4 regions of the Janthinobacterium sp. 61 genome follow, and region 4 is predicted to be linked to each of the others. Evidence: predicted binding sites of a transcription regulator. Region 4 holds the regulator's gene; each other region holds the start of a gene.
What was found. The regulator FliA, encoded in region 4, starts transcription of late flagellar genes. The targets are predictions, from matches to a motif close to CTAAAGTTTNNNNNNNNNNNGCCGNTA.
Positions count from the first base shown of each region.

Region 1: CLU92_RS09335 (FlxA-like family protein) is a predicted target of FliA. The motif match lies at 1,430-1,456, and genes of this name have one in related genera.
Region 2: CLU92_RS04060 (flagellin) is a predicted target of FliA. The motif match lies at 2,115-2,141, and genes of this name have one in related genera.
Region 3: CLU92_RS25845 (flagellar protein FliT) is a predicted target of FliA. The motif match lies at 2,302-2,328, and genes of this name have one in related genera.

Region 1 covers NZ_PJMQ01000001.1:2,038,651-2,042,973, forward strand. The annotation lists gene CLU92_RS09330 (ATP-binding protein) at 1-1,016, shown strand, start outside; gene CLU92_RS09335 (FlxA-like family protein) at 1,058-1,399, opposite strand; gene dcd (dCTP deaminase) at 1,519-2,088, opposite strand; gene CLU92_RS09345 (alpha/beta fold hydrolase) at 2,221-3,021, opposite strand; gene CLU92_RS09350 (HAD family phosphatase) at 3,080-3,775, opposite strand; gene CLU92_RS09355 (TSUP family transporter) at 3,797-4,323, opposite strand, start outside.
Region 2 covers NZ_PJMQ01000001.1:868,894-873,216, forward strand. The annotation lists gene CLU92_RS04055 (hypothetical protein) at 35-1,135, opposite strand; gene CLU92_RS04060 (flagellin) at 1,192-2,070, opposite strand; gene CLU92_RS04065 (flagellin) at 2,244-3,125, opposite strand; gene CLU92_RS04070 (flagellin) at 3,319-4,191, opposite strand.
Region 3 covers NZ_PJMQ01000001.1:5,698,925-5,703,247, forward strand. The annotation lists gene fumC (class II fumarate hydratase) at 1-224, opposite strand, end outside; gene CLU92_RS25840 (FimV family protein) at 397-1,542, shown strand; gene CLU92_RS25845 (flagellar protein FliT) at 1,962-2,213, opposite strand; gene CLU92_RS25850 (M13 family metallopeptidase) at 2,469-4,323, shown strand, end outside.
Region 4 covers NZ_PJMQ01000001.1:3,120,524-3,124,846, reverse strand. The annotation lists gene flhF (flagellar biosynthesis protein FlhF) at 1-1,192, shown strand, start outside; gene CLU92_RS14325 (antiactivator of flagellar biosynthesis FleN protein) at 1,185-2,048, shown strand; gene CLU92_RS14320 (RNA polymerase sigma factor FliA) at 2,093-2,824, shown strand; gene CLU92_RS14315 (flagellar motor protein) at 2,806-3,552, shown strand; gene motD (flagellar motor protein MotD) at 3,558-4,323, shown strand, end outside.

The DNA of each region.
Region 1 (4,323 bases), 1.1 Mb from region 4:
CCGAAGCGTCCGGCATGCCGCCGCCGCACGCCGACTACCAGCGCGGAGGTCCGCGCGAGATGGGTGGCATGGGCGGCATGCCGCCGGGACCGCGCATGGACAACCCCTACCGCACCTTCATTCCCCTGGCCGCCGCCATCGCCGCCAGCCTGCTGTTCTCTTTCTTGCTGGCCTGGTATTTTGCGCGTCCCATCCGCGACCTGCGACAAGCGTTCGAGGCCGCCTCGCACGGCGACCTGGCGCCCCGCTTTCACGCCAGCGGCAAGCGCGGCGATGAATTGACGGACCTGGGCCGCGATTTCGACCGCATGACGGGTCGTTTGCGCAATCTCATGGAGAGCCAGACGCGTTTGCTGCATGACGTGTCGCACGAACTGCGCTCGCCGCTGGCACGCTTGCAAGCGGCCATCGGCCTGGCGCACCAGCAGCCGGACAAGATGGACGCCTCGATGCAGCGCATCGAACGCGAAAGCGAACGCATGGATAAGCTGATCGGCGAGCTGCTGACCCTGTCGCGGCTGGAAGCTGGCGCTGGCTCACCGCTCAGCGAAGACGTCGGCATCGCCGACCTGTTGCACGACATTATGGAAGACGCCCGCTACGAAGCGAAGGCGCGCCAGGTGGAGATAGCCCTCGCGGGCGACGCGGCCATCGCCGACGCCGCTGTCACGGGCCGGCCGGAGCTGCTGGCGCGCGCCGTGGAAAACGTGGTGCGCAATGCCGTCAAGCACAGTCCCGATGGCGGTACGGTGGAAGTGAATTTGTCGCGCCAGCATGATTGGCTGCGCATCGCCGTGCTGGACCGGGGACCCGGCGTCGCAGGTGCCGACCTGGCCAGCATTTTCCAGCCGTTCTTCCGCGCCAGCAATACCCAGCACAGTACGGACGGCCATGGCCTGGGCCTGGCCATCGCCCAGCACGTCATCAGCGCCCATGGCGGGCGCATCGGGGCCAGCTTGCGTAGCGGTGGCGGGCTGTGTGTGGAAATGTTGCTGCCCACCAAAACGCCAGGCTGACCTTCCGGCGAGCCTGGCGGCGAGCATTGCCGCTAACCTTGTTACGCCTGGGTATCGATGATGCTGCCCAGGGTCGACGAGCTTGATTTGGCCGGACTCGTCGCCGTATCGGCGCTGCTGGTCGTCTGAGGAGCTTGCTGCGCCGCCTCTTGCGCCGCTGCCGCCTGTAACTGGGCAATTTGCGCCTGCAAGGCCTGGATTTGTTGCGCCAACTGCTGCTGCAGCTTTTGCGACGCGTCCGTCTGCGCGCCCTTCTGCGATTCCGTCAACTGCTTTTGCGCCGCCGTGATCTGCTTTTGCAGCGCCGCGATCTGCGAACTGCTGCCCGAGCTGGCGCTACTTGCCGCACTGACCGCGCTGCCTGAACCGATTGCCGCTACCATGATGCCTCCTCAGTGTTTCACTACCAAGGTTAACGGCAAGCATGGGCGCGGATGTAGTGCTGCGGGTGTAAAGGCAGGTAAAGAAGGGAAAGACGGCTGGCGCCCCGCCCTTCCAGCAATCAGGTCTTCGGCAGGGTCACGCCAACCTGGCCCTGGTATTTGCCGCCACGGTCCTTGTACGAGGTTTCGCACACTTCATCGGATTCGAAGAACAGCACTTGCGCCACGCCTTCGTTGGCGTAGATTTTCGCCGGCAACGGTGTCGTATTCGAAAACTCCAGGGTCACGAAACCTTCCCATTCCGGTTCGAACGGGGTGACATTGACGATGATGCCGCAGCGCGCATACGTGCTCTTGCCCAGGCAAATCGTCAATACATTGCGGGGAATGCGGAAATACTCGACCGTGCGGGCCAGCGCGAACGAGTTCGGCGGGATGATGCAATAGCCCTTGCCAGACACATCGACGAAGTTATTCGCGTCAAAATCCTTCGGATCGACGATGGTAGTGTTGATGTTGGTAAACAACTTGAACTCGTCGGCGCAACGGATGTCATAGCCATAGCTGGACGTGCCGTAAGAAACGATGCGGTTGCCGTCGCGTTCCTTGACCTGGCCCGGTTCGAACGGCTCGATCATGCCCGTTGTTTCCGCCATGCGGCGTATCCATTTATCGCTTTTAATCGTCATCGCAGGGGCTCTTTCTAGAATATCGGAATGGCGGGGGCCGCACGCCTGCTGCAGGCGCGGCCCGAATGGCAGGATTTTACGCGAAAACCCGCCACTGTTGGCCCTTGCAAGATGAAAATCGTTGGCGTCAGGCTACTGCTTCGCCAGCAAGGAAGCGATCATCTCGCGCACCACTTGCGCCGTCAGTTCCGGGTTTTCCATGGGAAACAGATGGCCGCCCGGCACCTGGCGGAAAAACCTGCCGACCAGCTTGCGCGTGGCCTTCAAACCCGCCTGGCGGCATTCCACCGATGCCGTGCCGCCGATAAAACCGATGGGCACGGGAAAGCCATCCTTGACGAGGCCGCCGATATGATGCGGCAAGCTGCGATAAACATCCGTTTCCACTTCGCGCGTAAAGCGCAGCTGCACCCCGTCCGGGTGGGGAACCAGGCCGCTATCGATATAGTCGCGCAAGACTTGCGGCGCCCAGATCGCGAACATGTCTTTGGAGGCAAAGTGTGCATACGCGGCTTGCGCATCGGGCCACAACTTGCGCCGCCGGGCGGAAAAGCGCGACGGAGAAAACCGTTCGCCCAGCGCCGTATTGCGCGCCAGGCGCACCAGCAAGGCGCGCCAGCCCGCCACCACGGGCGAATCGAGCAAGACCACGCAGCGCACCAGGTCGGGGCGCTGCTTGGCCACCATGACGCTGAGCATGCCGCCAAGCGAATGGCCGACGAGGATCACGGGCGCGCTGTAGCGGCGTTCCAGGTCGTCGATGTATTCGCGCACCAGCTCGGGCCAGCCCGTGCTGACGGGGTAAGCGGGATCGTGCGCGTGCATGTCGAGCGCCTGCACGCTGTAGTGCTGACCCAGCAAGGCGAACAGCCTGCGGTAGGTGCCTGCAGGATAACTGTTGGCATGGGCAAAGTGCAGTTGCGGGAGTGTCATCGTGGGATGGTGCCGGTGAATGCGATAGGCAATTGTAATGGCATGCCGGCAAGCCGTATCAGAGGAAGGCCTCTAATTGCCGGGGTGCTTGCGCCATGCCGGGCACGAAGGAGGCCAGCACCGCGCCCAGCTCGGCACTTGATTCCACTATGCAAAAGGCGTCGTCGAACGCATGCTCGCGGTTCATATGATTGCGCACGATGATGCATTCCAGCCCGGCAGCCTTGGCGGCGCGCAAGCCGCGCGGCGAATCTTCCACGGCCACGCATTGGGCCGCGGCCAGCCCCAGGCGCTGCAAACCCAGCTGGTAGCCGTCGGGCGCCGGCTTGCTTTCCCCATACATTTCACGCGTCAGCACGAAGTCGAAGTGCGGCAACATGCCCGTGGCCGCATGGCTGAGCTGGAAATGCTGTGCGTAGGCGCTCGTCACCACGCCCATGGCAACATGCGGGCGCAGCGCCGCCAGCACTTGCCCGATGCCGGGCATGGCCAGCTGGCGCGCCTGGCGCAGCCGTTCCGCAAACAGCACGGTACGCTCGGCGCGCAGGCGATCGACCAGTTCGATAGCGTGGCCCTGTCCCAGCAGCACATGCCAGGCGCCGTAGTTATTGTCCAGGAACCAGTCAAAGAATTGCTTTGGCGTCAAGTCTATGCCGTAGGGCATGAGCAAGTCGCGGTTGCTTTCATAGAACAGCTGCTCGGTGTTGACCAGCACGCCATCGTTGTCCCACAGCACGCCCTGGATGGTTTTCATGGCTTGTTGTCGTTTAAAAACTTACTTGAAGAAGATGTCGTAAGACAATTTCACAATCAGCAGCACCAGGAGCACGAGGAACAGGATGCGCACGAAGGCGGCGCCGCGCCGCACGGCGATCCAGGTGCCCGTCAGGGCACCCAGGATGTTGCACACAGCCATCGGTGCGGCCACGGCGTATACCACGTGGCCGGCGGGAATGAAGAAGGCCAGGGCGGCCACGTTGGTGGCGATATTCACCAGTTTCGAGCAGGCCGAAGCGAGGATGAAATCAAAGCCGAAAACGCGGATGAAGAGGAAAATCAGGAAACTGCCAGTGCCTGGCCCGAACAGACCGTCATAAAAGCCGATGGCGCCGCCAATGACGATGGCAAGGATGCGTTCGCGCGGACCGATGGGGCGCGCTTCGCGCGTCGTGCCGAAATCCTTCTTGATGAAGGTGTAGATGGCCATGATGATGATCAATACCAGCACCATGGGGCGCACCACCTGTTGTGGCACATACGACACGGCGGCCGCGCCGATGAAGGACATGATGAAGGCGCTGG
Region 2 (4,323 bases), 2.3 Mb from region 4:
GTTGTATCAATCTTGTTGTATCAATCTTGCTGTATCAATCCTGCTCGTCGATGGGCGGCAGCAGGTCGTGCTCCTGGCCGTCGGCCAGCAGCAACACGGTGCTGCCTTGCGCCATGTCTTCCTCATCGCCATAGTCGTATCCGAGCGGCGCCGCCACTTCCTTCGAGGTGATGATGGTTTCCTCTTCAGTTTCGCCCCGGGAAGCCGCGGGCGCCTCGGGATCGGCCGCCGCTTCCGCTTCCGGCTGCGTCAGCAGCAGCGCCACTTCGGCCATGGCGCGGAACAGGGGCAGCGACAGCGATGCGGCGCCCGCCTGCATCGGGTAATTGCCATGCACGCGCTGCGCATGCAGCTGGCGGTTCAGGCGGCAGCGCACCACGCGCAGGCCGGCGCGCCGCACCGCGTCGGCGATTTCGGGCAGGGCCAGGCGCACATGGCGCAATGCGGCTTCCTCGTCGGCAGCCAGTTCCAGCAGCACGCCGTCGCCGGCCGGTTCCATCTGGATCACGACCCGGCCGATGCCGATGATGATCAGTTCGACGCGCAGCGCCACCTTGCCGCGCCGCCGGGGTGCCGCATCGTCTTCCTCGTCGCTGGCCAGCACGCGCAGCAGCAGGCGCTGGCCGCCCCAGCCATACACGGCAAAGCGCCACGCTTCGCTGTCGACGCTTAGTGGAGGACGGGCGCCTTCGCGCAGCAGGGCCGGTTGCTGCTCGGCCATGAACAGGTTGCCCGGTACGTGCTGGCCGCGCGCCTGTTCCTGCAGGGCCGCATATTGCTCGCCGTACGTCTTGACCATCACGCGCCACGAGGCGGCCAGCTGCGCCGCGTCAGGCGGCTGCCAGACCAGTTGGCGCGTGAAGAACAGCTGATTGACCTGCATCGCGCTGCTGTCGCGCGGCATGGCGCCGCCCGTACCATCGGCATTGGGCTTGATGAGGGATGCCAGGCTGTCCTGTCCCTTCTGTTGCAGCTGGGCGGGCAGGGTGCCGGCGTCCGGCGCGGGCGCCATGTAGGGGCCGATGGGCACCAGCGGCTGCACCACGCCCGGCACCATCGGCGTCGCGGGGCTGACGTCGAAGCGCTGGGTAATCAGGGGAACCGGGTTACCCGATGAAATGCGGTCTATCGCCATGCCACTATGTCCGGAAGAGAGTCTATACGAGCTGGTGAATCAGGCTGTATCAGCCGTCATGGCTGCAACAGCGACAGTATCATTTTCTGCATGCTCTGGCTTTGCTTGAGCATCGCCGTGCTCGCCTGCAGCAACATTTGTGCTGACACCATGTTGGCGCTTTCCGCCGCGTAATCGACATCCATGATGCGGCCGATGGCGGCCTTGGTATTGGTGACCATGTTGGCCAGGTTGTTGTGCACGTGGCCGAGGCGGTTGGCCGCCGCGCCCAGGGCCGAGCGCACGCCGCCGACCTGGTCGAGCGCTGCCGCCAGCTGGTCGATCATGCTGTTGGCGCCGCCATTCGTGGCGATTTCGCTGCCGGCCGTGGCGCCTGGCGCAAAGTTGGCCGAAATGGCTTTCAGAACCGTGTCCAGTCCGCCCATCTTGCCTGACACGTCGAACTTCATGGTTTCGCTGCTGCTGGCGCCGATCTGGAAGGTCATCGCCTCCGACAGCGTGCCCTTGCCAAGACTACCATTGCCCAGCAACAGGCTGCCGCCGTAGGTGGTATTCGTCATGACGTTGTACAGTTCCAGCCCCAGCGCATCGTATTCGGACTGCATGGCGTCGCGGTCTGTCTGGTTGGAGGAAGCGTCGGCCGCCTGCGTGGCCAGGTCTTTCATGCGTACCAGCATGCTGGTCACTTCGCCAAACGCGCCTTCGGCCGTCTGCAGCATCGAGGTACTGTTCTGCGTATTGCGCATGGCCACCGTCATGCCGCTCACCTGGGCACTGAGGCGCGTGGCGATTTGCAGGCCAGCTGCGTCGTCCATGGCCGAGTTGATGCGAAAGCCGGTGGAGAGGCGCTGCATCGATGTGGATAACTGGCTATGCGCCCATCCCATCGCGCGTTGTGCGTACAGTGCGGCGATATTGGTGTGAATGCTCAGCACTTGGCGGCTCCGGTGGGCGGTGAGGGTGAAACGGGTCTATCTTGTATAGGCGACTGTGGCGCCAACATTGTTAAATCGAAAGGCAATATAGTCAAATTAATACGTTTCGCACATAAAAAAAGCCAGACCGCAGCCTGGCTTTGCGTTGCTGGCCGCAAGCGGCCAAGCATAGATTATTGCAGCAGGGACATGACCATCGAGGACATGCTGTTGCTTTGTTTCAGCATCGCGGTGCCGGCTTGCAGCAGCATTTGCGACGATGTCATGTTCGAGCTTTCGGTGGCGAAGTCAACGTCCATGATGCGGCCGGTAGCGGCTTTGGTGTTGGTGGCGATGTTCGACAGGTTGCTGTTGATGTGGTCGAGACGGTTGGCGGCGGCGCCCAGGGCGGAACGCACGGTGCCGACGTTGTCGATGGCAGCTGCCAGTTTGTCGATGGTGGTATTGGCGGTACCGGCGGCAGTCAGTTCGGTACCCACGCCTGCGGTGCTGGCCTTGAAATTGTTGGCCGACAGCGCAATCAGCTTGGTGTTCAGCGCGCCCATGTCAGTGGATACGTTGATGCTCATTTTTTCCGTCGAGCTTGCGCCGATCTGGAAGGTCATCGCATCCGACAGCGTACCCTTGCCGGCGGTGCCGTCGCCCAGCAGGGTCTGGCCACCAAAGGTGGTGTTGGTCATGACGTTGTACAGTTCCAGGCCCAGCGCGTCGTATTCGGCTTGCATGGCGGTTTTGTCCTGGCCGTTCGACGAAGCATCGGCCGCTTGCGTAGCCAGATCCTTCATCCGTACCAGCATGTTAGTGACTTCGCCAAACGCACCTTCAGCCGTTTGCAGCATCGAGGTGCTGTTTTGCGTGTTGCTCATGGCAACGGTCATGCCGCTGGTCTGCGCTTTCAGGCGCGTGGCGATCTGCAGGCCGGCGGCGTCGTCCATGGCTGAGTTGATGCGGTAGCCGGTGGACAAGCGTGTCATCGAGGTCGACAGTTGCGATTGGGTCTTGGCGATCGAGTTCTGTGCGGACAGCGATGCGTTGTTGGTGTGTAGGCTCAGCATATGGTAACTCCTGTGGTGAATGCATTGCAGGACGGTAGTATTTTTCGTCCTCAATCAAGACAGGCGACCACTTGGAGGTAAACGTTAAATGCTGTGTGGAAATTATTTAATGGAATGCGATGGGTGTAAGAAAGCCAGACGCGCGGTCTGGCTTTCTTGCTGGCCTGTACCAGCGGGTAATGCGGGATAAAAATTATTGCAGCAAGGACATGACCATCGAGGACATGCTGTTGCTTTGTTTCAACATCGCGGTGCCAGCTTGCAGCAGCATTTGCGACGACGTCATGTTCGAGCTTTCGGTGGCGAAATCGACGTCCATGATGCGGCCGGTTGCAGCCTTGGTGTTGGTGGCAATGTTCGACAGGTTGCTGTTGATGTGGTCCAGGCGGTTGGCGGCAGCGCCCAGTGCCGAGCGTACGGTGCCCACGTCGTTGATGGCCGTGGCAAGCAGGTCGATGGTGGCGTTGGCGGTGGCGGTCAGTTCCGACGCGCCGGTCGAGGCAGCGGCGGCGAAGTTCTTCGTCGCGGCCAGCAGCGATGCCGACAGGGTGACCATGTTGGTCTTGACATCGATCGTCATGTTTTCCGTCGAGCTCGCACCGATCTGGAAGGTCATGGCGGCCGACAGCGTGCCGGTGGTGCCAGTGCCATTGCCCATCAGCAAGCTGCCGCCGAAGGTGGTGTTGGTCATGACGTTGTACAGTTCCTGGCCCAGGGCGTTGTACTCTGCCTGCATGGCGGTCTTGTCTTGTGCGTTCGACGAGGCATCGGCAGCTTGGGTGGCCAGATCCTTCATGCGTACCAGCATGTTGGTGACTTCGCCAAACGCGCCTTCAGCAGTTTGCAGCATCGAGGTGCTGTTTTGCGTGTTGCTCATGGCAACGGTCATGCCGCTGGTCTGGGCTTTCAGGCGCGTGGCGATCTGCAGGCCGGCCGCGTCATCCATGGCGGAGTTGATGCGGTAGCCGGTGCTCAGGCGTGTCATCGAGGTCGACAGCTGCGATTGGGTCTTGGCAATCGAGTTCTGTGCGGACAGCGATGCGTTATTGGTGTGAAGGCTCAGCATGGTGTTGCTCCTGTAAGGTGAATTCGTCGAGGGGCAACGTTTCTTGCCCTCAATAGTACAAGACGACCAGATCTGCCAGCTTATTAAATGCTGTATGGAAATTTTTCATATTCACGTGCGGCCATGAAAAAG
Region 3 (4,323 bases), 2.6 Mb from region 4:
GCTTGCGTGATGGCGATGGCTTTCTTGCCATCCAGTAATCCCAGGTCCAGGTTGACGTGGGCGGCCGCGCGCTTGACGGTGGCCAGGGCGGCGATCAGTTCGGGCGGCATCTTTTCCGTGGAGATATGGAAGTGCTCAAGCGAGCGCTGCGTTTGCGCTCCCCAAAGCCGGTCGGCGGGTACGTCGATCGGGCCGAAACTGTCGCGTTCGATTCTGCTACTCATGGCATCCCTTTCATCGATGGAGGTGGATCGAGTGTACTCCAGGCGTCCAAAAGACACAGGATGATGCTGTATTGCATCATTTTTGCCATGGCTCATCTATATTTTTGCGATTTCCTGCCGTTAAAGACAGACGAGTTCCCCTTATTTATCTTGTTATCAAAGCGATCAGTCCATGCAAAGCAGCATTGTTCCCCGTTGGTCCCTGATCGCTTGCGCCGCCGCCAGCCTGGCCTTGGCGCCTGTTATGGCGGCCGAACTGGGCGAGATGGCGGTGCTGTCCCATGTGGGCCAGCCCCTGCTGGCGGAGATCGAATTGACCGCCCTGGCGCCCGAGGAGGCCAGCGGCGTGGCCGTGCGCCTGGCCTCGCCCGATGTGTACCGGGGCGGCGGTATCAGCATGGACCCGGCCCTGCAAACCTTGACGATCAGCCCGCTGGAGCGGGGTGGGCGGCAGTATGTGCGCGTGGCTACCCGGCAAGCGATCCAGGCAGGCCACGTCCATCTGTATTTATTATTGGGCAATGGTAGCGGCGCCGTCGTGCGCCTGGGCACCTTGTGGCTGACGCCGGCACCGCCAGCACCGCCAGCCGTTGCCAGTGCGCCAGTCAGGCCCGTCATTCCGGTGCCCGTGCCTGTGCCGCTGGCACAGCCACTGCCACTGCCGCGCGCGGTGCCCGGCGCGCCGCCGGCCGATGCCGCCGCGCTGGCGGCGCGCGCGCGCGCCGAGGGCCTGGTGCGTCCGGCACGCGTGTTTGTGCCACCGCCCGTCGCGCCCACGCCATCTGCCCCGGCGCTGCGCCCGGCGCCGTTGCGCCGCGCCACTGCGCCCGTGGCAGCCTGCGCGCCGCAGGCCAATATGGAGCAGGCGCAAGCATGCGTGGCGCTGGACCAGAAAAACGCGGCCCTGAATGAAAAGCTCGGCGAATTGGAGGGCAAGATCGGCGCCTTGCAAAAGGCGCTGGCGCTGCCCGTCGTCACCGCACCAACCGCTCCACCGGCTGCCATACCGGCTGTGGCGGAAGCGCCGCATGCCAAACCCAAGCCCCTGCACGCGGCGCCGGCAGCCGACAAGGAAAAGAAAGCGGGCGGCAATGGTTTGATGTGGCTGCTTATCGGCACCCTGGCCTTCCTGCTGCTGACGGCGCTCGTCGTGTATGCCGTGCGTAAGCGCAGGCAAGCGGCGGGGGCGGGCACGCCGTCGAAATACTGGGTCTTGCTGCGCAAACCGTTCAGCCGCAAGAAGAAGGATGTGCCGGTGCTGACGGAAGCGCTGGAAGAGGACGCGGCCGAGGCGGAAGCGGAGCCGTTCTCGCGTTAACGCTGCTGCAAGGCCGCGCCCAGATTTGATATAAAAAAAGATATTGAAAAAAGATAGAAAGTGCCTGTCTATCGTGTTGCCTATTTCTTAAAGATGGTGATATGATTAATTCAGTGGACTTGCTCTACGATAAAACAGTCCCAGCCTGGCGCAGTCACCAACGATAGTGTGGCGCGGCAAACAGGTGTAGCGTTGCATAAACGCCTGGGTCTGGAAGCGGTTTGCGATGCCGACGATGTGCTCGCGAACGCCGGATGCAACCGGCAGCGAGGCGACGCCAGGAGATACCTGGGGCTCGCCTTCCAAATTCCCCTTCCTTGCTTTTCGGACGCCGCAAATGCAGCGCTCCGCGGCACGGCGGCAGACGTAAAAAAAGCACCCACAGGTGCTTTTGTTGTTTCTGGCGCGGCAATGTTGACCTACATGTGGGCGCGCGATCCCTGCATGGCGTTCGGCAGTTGCGTCATCCACGGTTCCGTGATGGCGCGGATTTCGCGATCATTGGCCAGGATTTGCTTGAGCAAGTCAATCTTGCGCTGGCGCGTAGCGCCGGCCAGGGCAGGCACTTTGCCCGTCATGGTCGTGCTGGCGGCGCTGGCGCACTGGTTTTCCAGGGTGTCCAAGCCATCCCAGTCGCTCGAACGTGCGGCGACGACCATTTTGTTGGTCATTCCTGCAATATTTTCATACATCGAGAGAACGTCGTTGGAGGTCATGAGCACACCCGTAACTAGTGAATGGATTACCGCTTGTCTAGATTAGCGGCAGGTTCAGCGGGAACTTGAGGGTGTTTTTGAAAAAAAAGTGAAAATAATTTGGATGGTTGTGGCTGGCTGCCGGAATCTCCCGCCGAGCCGTTGTTCCGCATGCGAAAAAGGTATGATTCTCAGGCTATGATTTTGCTTATTTTCATCGAAAGGATCGCCATGCACGGTTTGCGTTTTTCCTGGTCCCGGACGCCAGTCCAGGCTGCCATCGCCCTCGCCCTGGCCGGCGCCACCGTGGCCTATGTACCGGCTCAAGCGCATGGCCAGCAAGCGGCCACCAGCGCCGCTGTCCCCGCTGCCGCCACGGCGTCGCCCGGCGACGACTTCTATGACTACGTGAATGGCGACTGGCTGCGCAGCACGGAGATTCCCGCCGACCGCAGCAGCTGGGGCTCGTTCGCCATCCTCGCCAACTCGACCAACGAGCGCATCATCGGCCTCGTCGAAGGCCTGGCGGCGGCGCCGCAGGCGGATGCATCCGCACGCCAGGTCAGCGATTTTTACCGTTCCTGGATGGATGAATCGGCTATCGAAGCGAAAGGCTGGGCGCCGATCAAGCCCTTGTTGAGCAAGATCGATGGCATACGCGACCAGGCGGGACTGGCACGCGCGCTGGGCGAGAGCTTGCGCGCCGATGTCGATCCGCTCAACGCCACCAATTTTTATACGGAAAACCTGTTTGGCCTGTGGGTGGCGCAAGACTTGAACGACACCACGCGCAATGTGGCCTATCTGCTGCAGGGCGGGCTGGGCTTGCCCGACCGCGCCTTCTACCAGGACGACAGCGCGCGCATGCAGGGCTTGCGCACTGGCTACCAGGCGCATATCGCCGCCATGCTCAAGCAGGCTGGTTACCGCGATGCGCCAGCCCGCGCCGCGCGCGTGTTTGCGCTGGAGCAGAAAATTGCCGCCAGTCACGCCAGCCGCGAAGAGTCGGCCGATGTCGTCAAGGGCAACAACGCGTGGCGCGCCGCCGACTTCGCCAGCAAGGCGCCTGGCCTGGACTGGAAAGCCTTCTTCCAGGCGGCAGGCCTGGGCAGGCAGGCCGATTTCATCGTCTGGCACCCGACGGCCATGACGGGCAGCGCGGCGCTGGTGGCGAGCGTGCCGCTGGCGACCTGGAAGGATTTCCTGGCTTTCCACGCGATTAACCATTTCAGCACCACCTTGCCGAAGGCGGCCGCCGATCAGCGTTTTGCCTTTTACGGCAGCACCTTGAGCGGCACGCCGCAGCAGTCACCGCGCAGCAAGCGCGCGTTGGCCGCGACGAACGCGGCCCTCAGCGACGCCGTCGGCAAGCTGTACGTGGAGCGTTATTTCCCGCCTGAATCGAAAGCCCGCGTGCAAGACATGGTGGGCAATATCGTCGCTGCCTTCTCGCGCCGCATCGACAAGCTGGACTGGATGGCGCCGGCCACCAAGGCGCAGGCGCAGGAGAAACTCCAGACCCTGTACGTGGGCGTGGGCTATCCGGAACGCTGGGCCAGCTATGCGGGCTTGCGCGTGGTGCGCGGCGACGCGCTGGGCAATGTGCAGCGGGCGGAGCAGTATCATTACCAGCAGGAACTGGCCAAGCTGGGCCAGTCGCCTGACCGCAAGGCCTGGGCCATGCCGGCGCAGCTGGTCAACGCCGTCAACTTGCCGCTGCAAAATGCGCTGAACTTCCCAGCTGCCATCCTGCAGCCGCCTTTCTTCGACCCGCAAGCCTCCGACGCGGCCAATTATGGCGGCGTTGGCGCCACCATCGGCCATGAGATCAGCCACAGCTTCGACGACCAGGGCGCGCAGTTCGACGCTCAGGGCAAGCTGCGCGACTGGTGGACGCCGGCCGACCTCGCGCATTTCCAGGCGGCGTCCCAGCAACTGGTGGCGCAGTTCGCGGCCTATAAACCGTTTCCCGATCTGGCCGTGAATGGCCAGCTGACCCTGAGCGAAAACCTGGCCGATCTGGCTGGCGTGGCGGCCGCGCATGACGCGTTCACCTTGTCGCAGCAAGGCAAGCCGGCGCAGCCGG
Region 4 (4,323 bases):
CGATGCCGCTTCGCTGGCCTCGCCGCCGGCCGCGTCCGAAATGTCCCAGCCCCGTCCCCAGTTGCAGACCCAGTTCGCCACGCCGCAGCGTCCGGCCGCCCCGGCCCAGCGCCCGGCTGCGCCGCGTCCTGCCGCGCCGCGCCAGGCAGCCGGCGAGCCAGTGGACATGGCCCGCATGCAGCAGATGATGGCCAGCGCGCTGGCGCACGTCAAAGAGAACGCCGCCGCCGAGATGAGCGGCATGATGAATGAAATCCGCGCCATGCGCGGCATGATGGAAACCCAGCTGGCGGAAATCTCATGGGGCTCGACGCAGCAGCGCGAGCCGCAAAAAGCCGTGGTGCTGCGCGAAATGCTGGCAGCAGGTTTTTCGGCCAGCCTGGCGCGCTACCTGATCGACAAGCTGCCCGCCGGCCTCGATGGCGCGCAAAGCATGCGCTGGATCAAGACCGTCCTGAGCCGTAACCTGAATACGGTGGCCAATGAAGACGCCATGCTGGAGCAGGGCGGCGTGTTTGCCCTGGTAGGCCCGACCGGTGTCGGCAAGACCACCAGCACGGCCAAGCTGGCGGCCCGCTGCGTTATGCGCCACGGCCCGGAAAAGCTGGCCCTGATCACCACGGATGCCTACCGTATCGGCGCGCACGAACAGCTGCGCATCTACGGCAAGATCCTCGGCGTGATGGTGCATTCGGTGAAGGATGAAGCGGACTTGCGCATCGCCCTGAAGGAATTGAAGAACAAGCACACGGTGCTGATCGATACGGTGGGCGTGAGCCAGCGCGACCAGATGGTCACGGAACAAGTGGCCATGCTGTCGGGCGCCGGCGCCGACGTAAAACGTTTGCTGTGCCTGAACTCCACCGCGACGCAGGAAACGTTGAACGAGGTGGTGCGTGCCTACCAGGGCAGCGGCCTGGCAGGCTGCATCATGACCAAGCTCGATGAAGCGGCCTCGATCGGCAATGTGCTCGACGTGGTGATCCGCCAGAAACTGAACCTGTTTTATGTGTCGAACGGCCAGCGCGTGCCGGAAGACCTGTACCTGGCCGACCGCGGCTATCTGATCGACCGCGCCTTCAAGCTCAAGCGCGATGCGGCGGCGACGCAGTTTTCCGATGCCGAACTGCCGCTGCTGATGGCGCAGGCAGCTGCCCGCAACAATGAAGCGCGCGGGGTGCGCCTTGGCTAATTTTGATTTCGACCAGGCCGAAGGCTTGCGTCGCATGCTGGCCGGCCCGCAGCCGCGGGTGATGACTTTTCTCTCTGCCACGCCGCAGGACGACAAGGGTGCCATGCTGGTCAACCTGGGCGCCTCGCTGGTCTACGGCGGCAATGACGTGCTGCTGCTCGACGCCAGCGGCGGCAGCGATGGCGTCGCTGCGCGCCTGGGACTGGCGCACGGCGCCAGCCTGCGCGACGTGGCGCGCCAGCAGTGCGCCTTGAACCAGGTCATCCACCAGGTGCCGCAAGGCTTCGGCGTAGCCAGCCTGGGTGCGCGCAACCACCTGATGGACAGCATGGACTATGCGGGCGAGGAAGAACTGCGCCGCCTGGGCAAGACCTTCGAGGTGATGGCGCGCCAGAGCGGCATCGTGCTGGTCGACGGCGTCATGGCCGACGAGGGCGATTGCTTTCCCGTGCCGCTGATGGCCTCGTCCGATATCGTGGTGCAAGTGTCGACCAGCGCCACTTCGATCAAGGCGGCATACTGCCTGATCAAGCGCCTGAGCCAGGAACTGGGACGCCGTCCGTTTGGCATTCTGGTCACCGGCGCTTCCGAATCCGAGGCAAAAGTGGTATACGATAATATGGCGCAGGCGGCGAGCCGTTACCTGGCCGTGAAACTGACCTCGATGGGGTCGGTGCCTGCCGATGAGTATCTGCACCGCGCGGCGCGTCTGGGCCGCAGCGTGGTCGATGCCTTTCCGCTGGCGGGAGCTTCGGTGGCGTTTCGCGGACTGGCCGAGCGGCTGGCCCGTTCGGCGGCGCCGGTGCTCGGTGGCACCTTGTACCAGACGGGGAGCCCGCACCAGTTCAGCGTCTGAATCCATCATCAGCACACGATAGCAGTTAAAACAATAAGCAGCCTATGTACACGGTCAAAGGGAAATCGAACAAGGACTATTTGCTGACGGAGCACATTCCGCTGGTGAAGCGTCTGGCGCACCATATGAAGGCGAAATTGCCGCCTTCGGTCGAGGTCGATGACCTGATCCAGGCCGGCATGATCGGCCTGCTCGACGCCATCAGCCGCTATGAAGAGACGCATGGCGCGCAGTTCGAGACATATGCCGTGCTGCGCATCCGCGGCGCCATGCTCGACGAATTGCGCACCAGCGACTGGTTGCCGCGCAGCATGCGCCAGAACATGCGCAAGATCGAAGAGGCGATGAGCATCCTGCAGCAGCGCCTGGGACACCCGCCGACGGAATCGGAAGTGGCGAAATTGCTGAAAATGTCGCTCGTCGATTACCAGGAAATGCTGGGCGACGGCGGCGGCCACCAGTTGCTGTACTACGAAGACTTTCATGACCCGGACGGCAATGACAGCTTTCTCGACCGCCATTGCGTGGACGAGGACAGCGACCCCTTGCGGTCCCTGCTCGATACCGATTTCCGGCAATCCGTGATCGATGCCATCGACGCGCTGCCGCCACGCGAGAAAATGCTCATGGGCCTGTACTACGAAGAAGAGCTGAACCTGAAGGAGATCGGCGCGGTGATGGGCGTGTCCGAATCGCGTGTCTCGCAGCTGCATACCCAGGCCGTCGCACGCCTGCGGGCAACCTTGAGGGAGCTGGCGTGGACTGGTCCAGCGTAATCGGGCTGGCGCTGGCGCTGGCGGGCCTTCTGGTCGGCCAGGCACTGGAAGGCGGCAAGATGGCCTCCCTGCTGCAGCCGGCCGCCTTTGCCATCGTCATCGTCGGCACCTTCGGCGCCGTGCTGCTGCAAACGCGGCTGCGTACTTTCGTGCGCGGCCTGGAAATGCTGCGCTGGGTGTTTTTGCCGCCGGCCGATACGCGCGCCGCGCTGGCGCGCGACATCGGGCAATGGAGCTTGACGGCGCGCCGCGATGGCACGCTGGCGCTCGAACGCCTGATGGAAAACACGGCCGACCGTTTCAACGCCAAGGGTTTGCGCATGATCGTCGACGGCATCGCCCCCGACAAGCTGCGCCAGTTGCTCGACGTGGAGATCTCTGCCTACGAAATGGCCGAGCGCCAGGCCGTCAAGGTGTGGGAGTCGGCGGCCGGCTATTCGCCCACCATCGGTATTCTGGGCGCCGTGCTGGGCTTGATCCATGTCATGGAAAACCTCACCGACCCGAGTAAATTGGGCAGCGGCATCGCCGTGGCGTTTGTATCGACCATCTACGGTGTGGGCCTGGCCAATCTGCTGTTCTTGCCGGTGGCCAATAAACTCAAGGCCATCGTCTCGCGCCGGGTGCTGCAATATGAAATCACGGCCGCCGTGCTGTACGACATCGCCACGGGCGACCACACGCGCATCATCGAAGAGCGCGTGGCCAGCCTGCTGCACGAGCACTGACCATGATGCGGCGCGCGCGCAGGAAGTATGACGAGGAACCGGACAACCAGGACCGCTGGCTGATCTCGTACGCCGACTTCATCACTTTGTTGTTCGCCTTTTTCGTCGTCATGTATGCGATTTCGCAAGTCAACGAAGGTAAATACCGCGTCTTCCAGAATGCCATCGGCCAGGCTTTCAGCCTGGAAAAGGGTGCGCCGCCCATCATCATGGAAGCACCGCAAGCCATTGCGCTGCCGAATCCCGCCCTGAAACGCCGCACTGAAGCCCTCCGCCGCGAGCGCGAACACATGACGCGCCTGGCGCAGGATCTCACGTCCACCCTGGCGCCGCTGGTCAAGGAAGGCAAGGTCAGGGTCACGCAGACGAGCCGCGGCGTGAGCGTGGAAATCAATGCCAGTGTGCTGTTCGACCCGGGCGCCGCAGGGCTGACGGCCGAGTCGGACCAGGCCTTGCGCGCCGTGGCCGTGCTGCTCAAGGATGACACGCACGACGTGCAGGTGGAAGGGCATACGGATGTGCAGCCCATCAGCAATTCGACCTTTGCCTCGAACTGGGAATTGTCGGCCGCGCGCGCCAGCGCCGTGGTGCGCCTGTTCATCGCCAGCGGCATGCAGGCGTCGCGCCTGACGGCCGTGGGACATGCCGACAATATCCCCGTGGCGCCGAATGCCACGCCGGAAGGGCGCGCGCGCAACCGCAGGGTCGCCGTGACGATTTTGTCGGGCATCCCCGAGACGGTGACGGAAGTGCCGACGTCGCCCGTCGCAC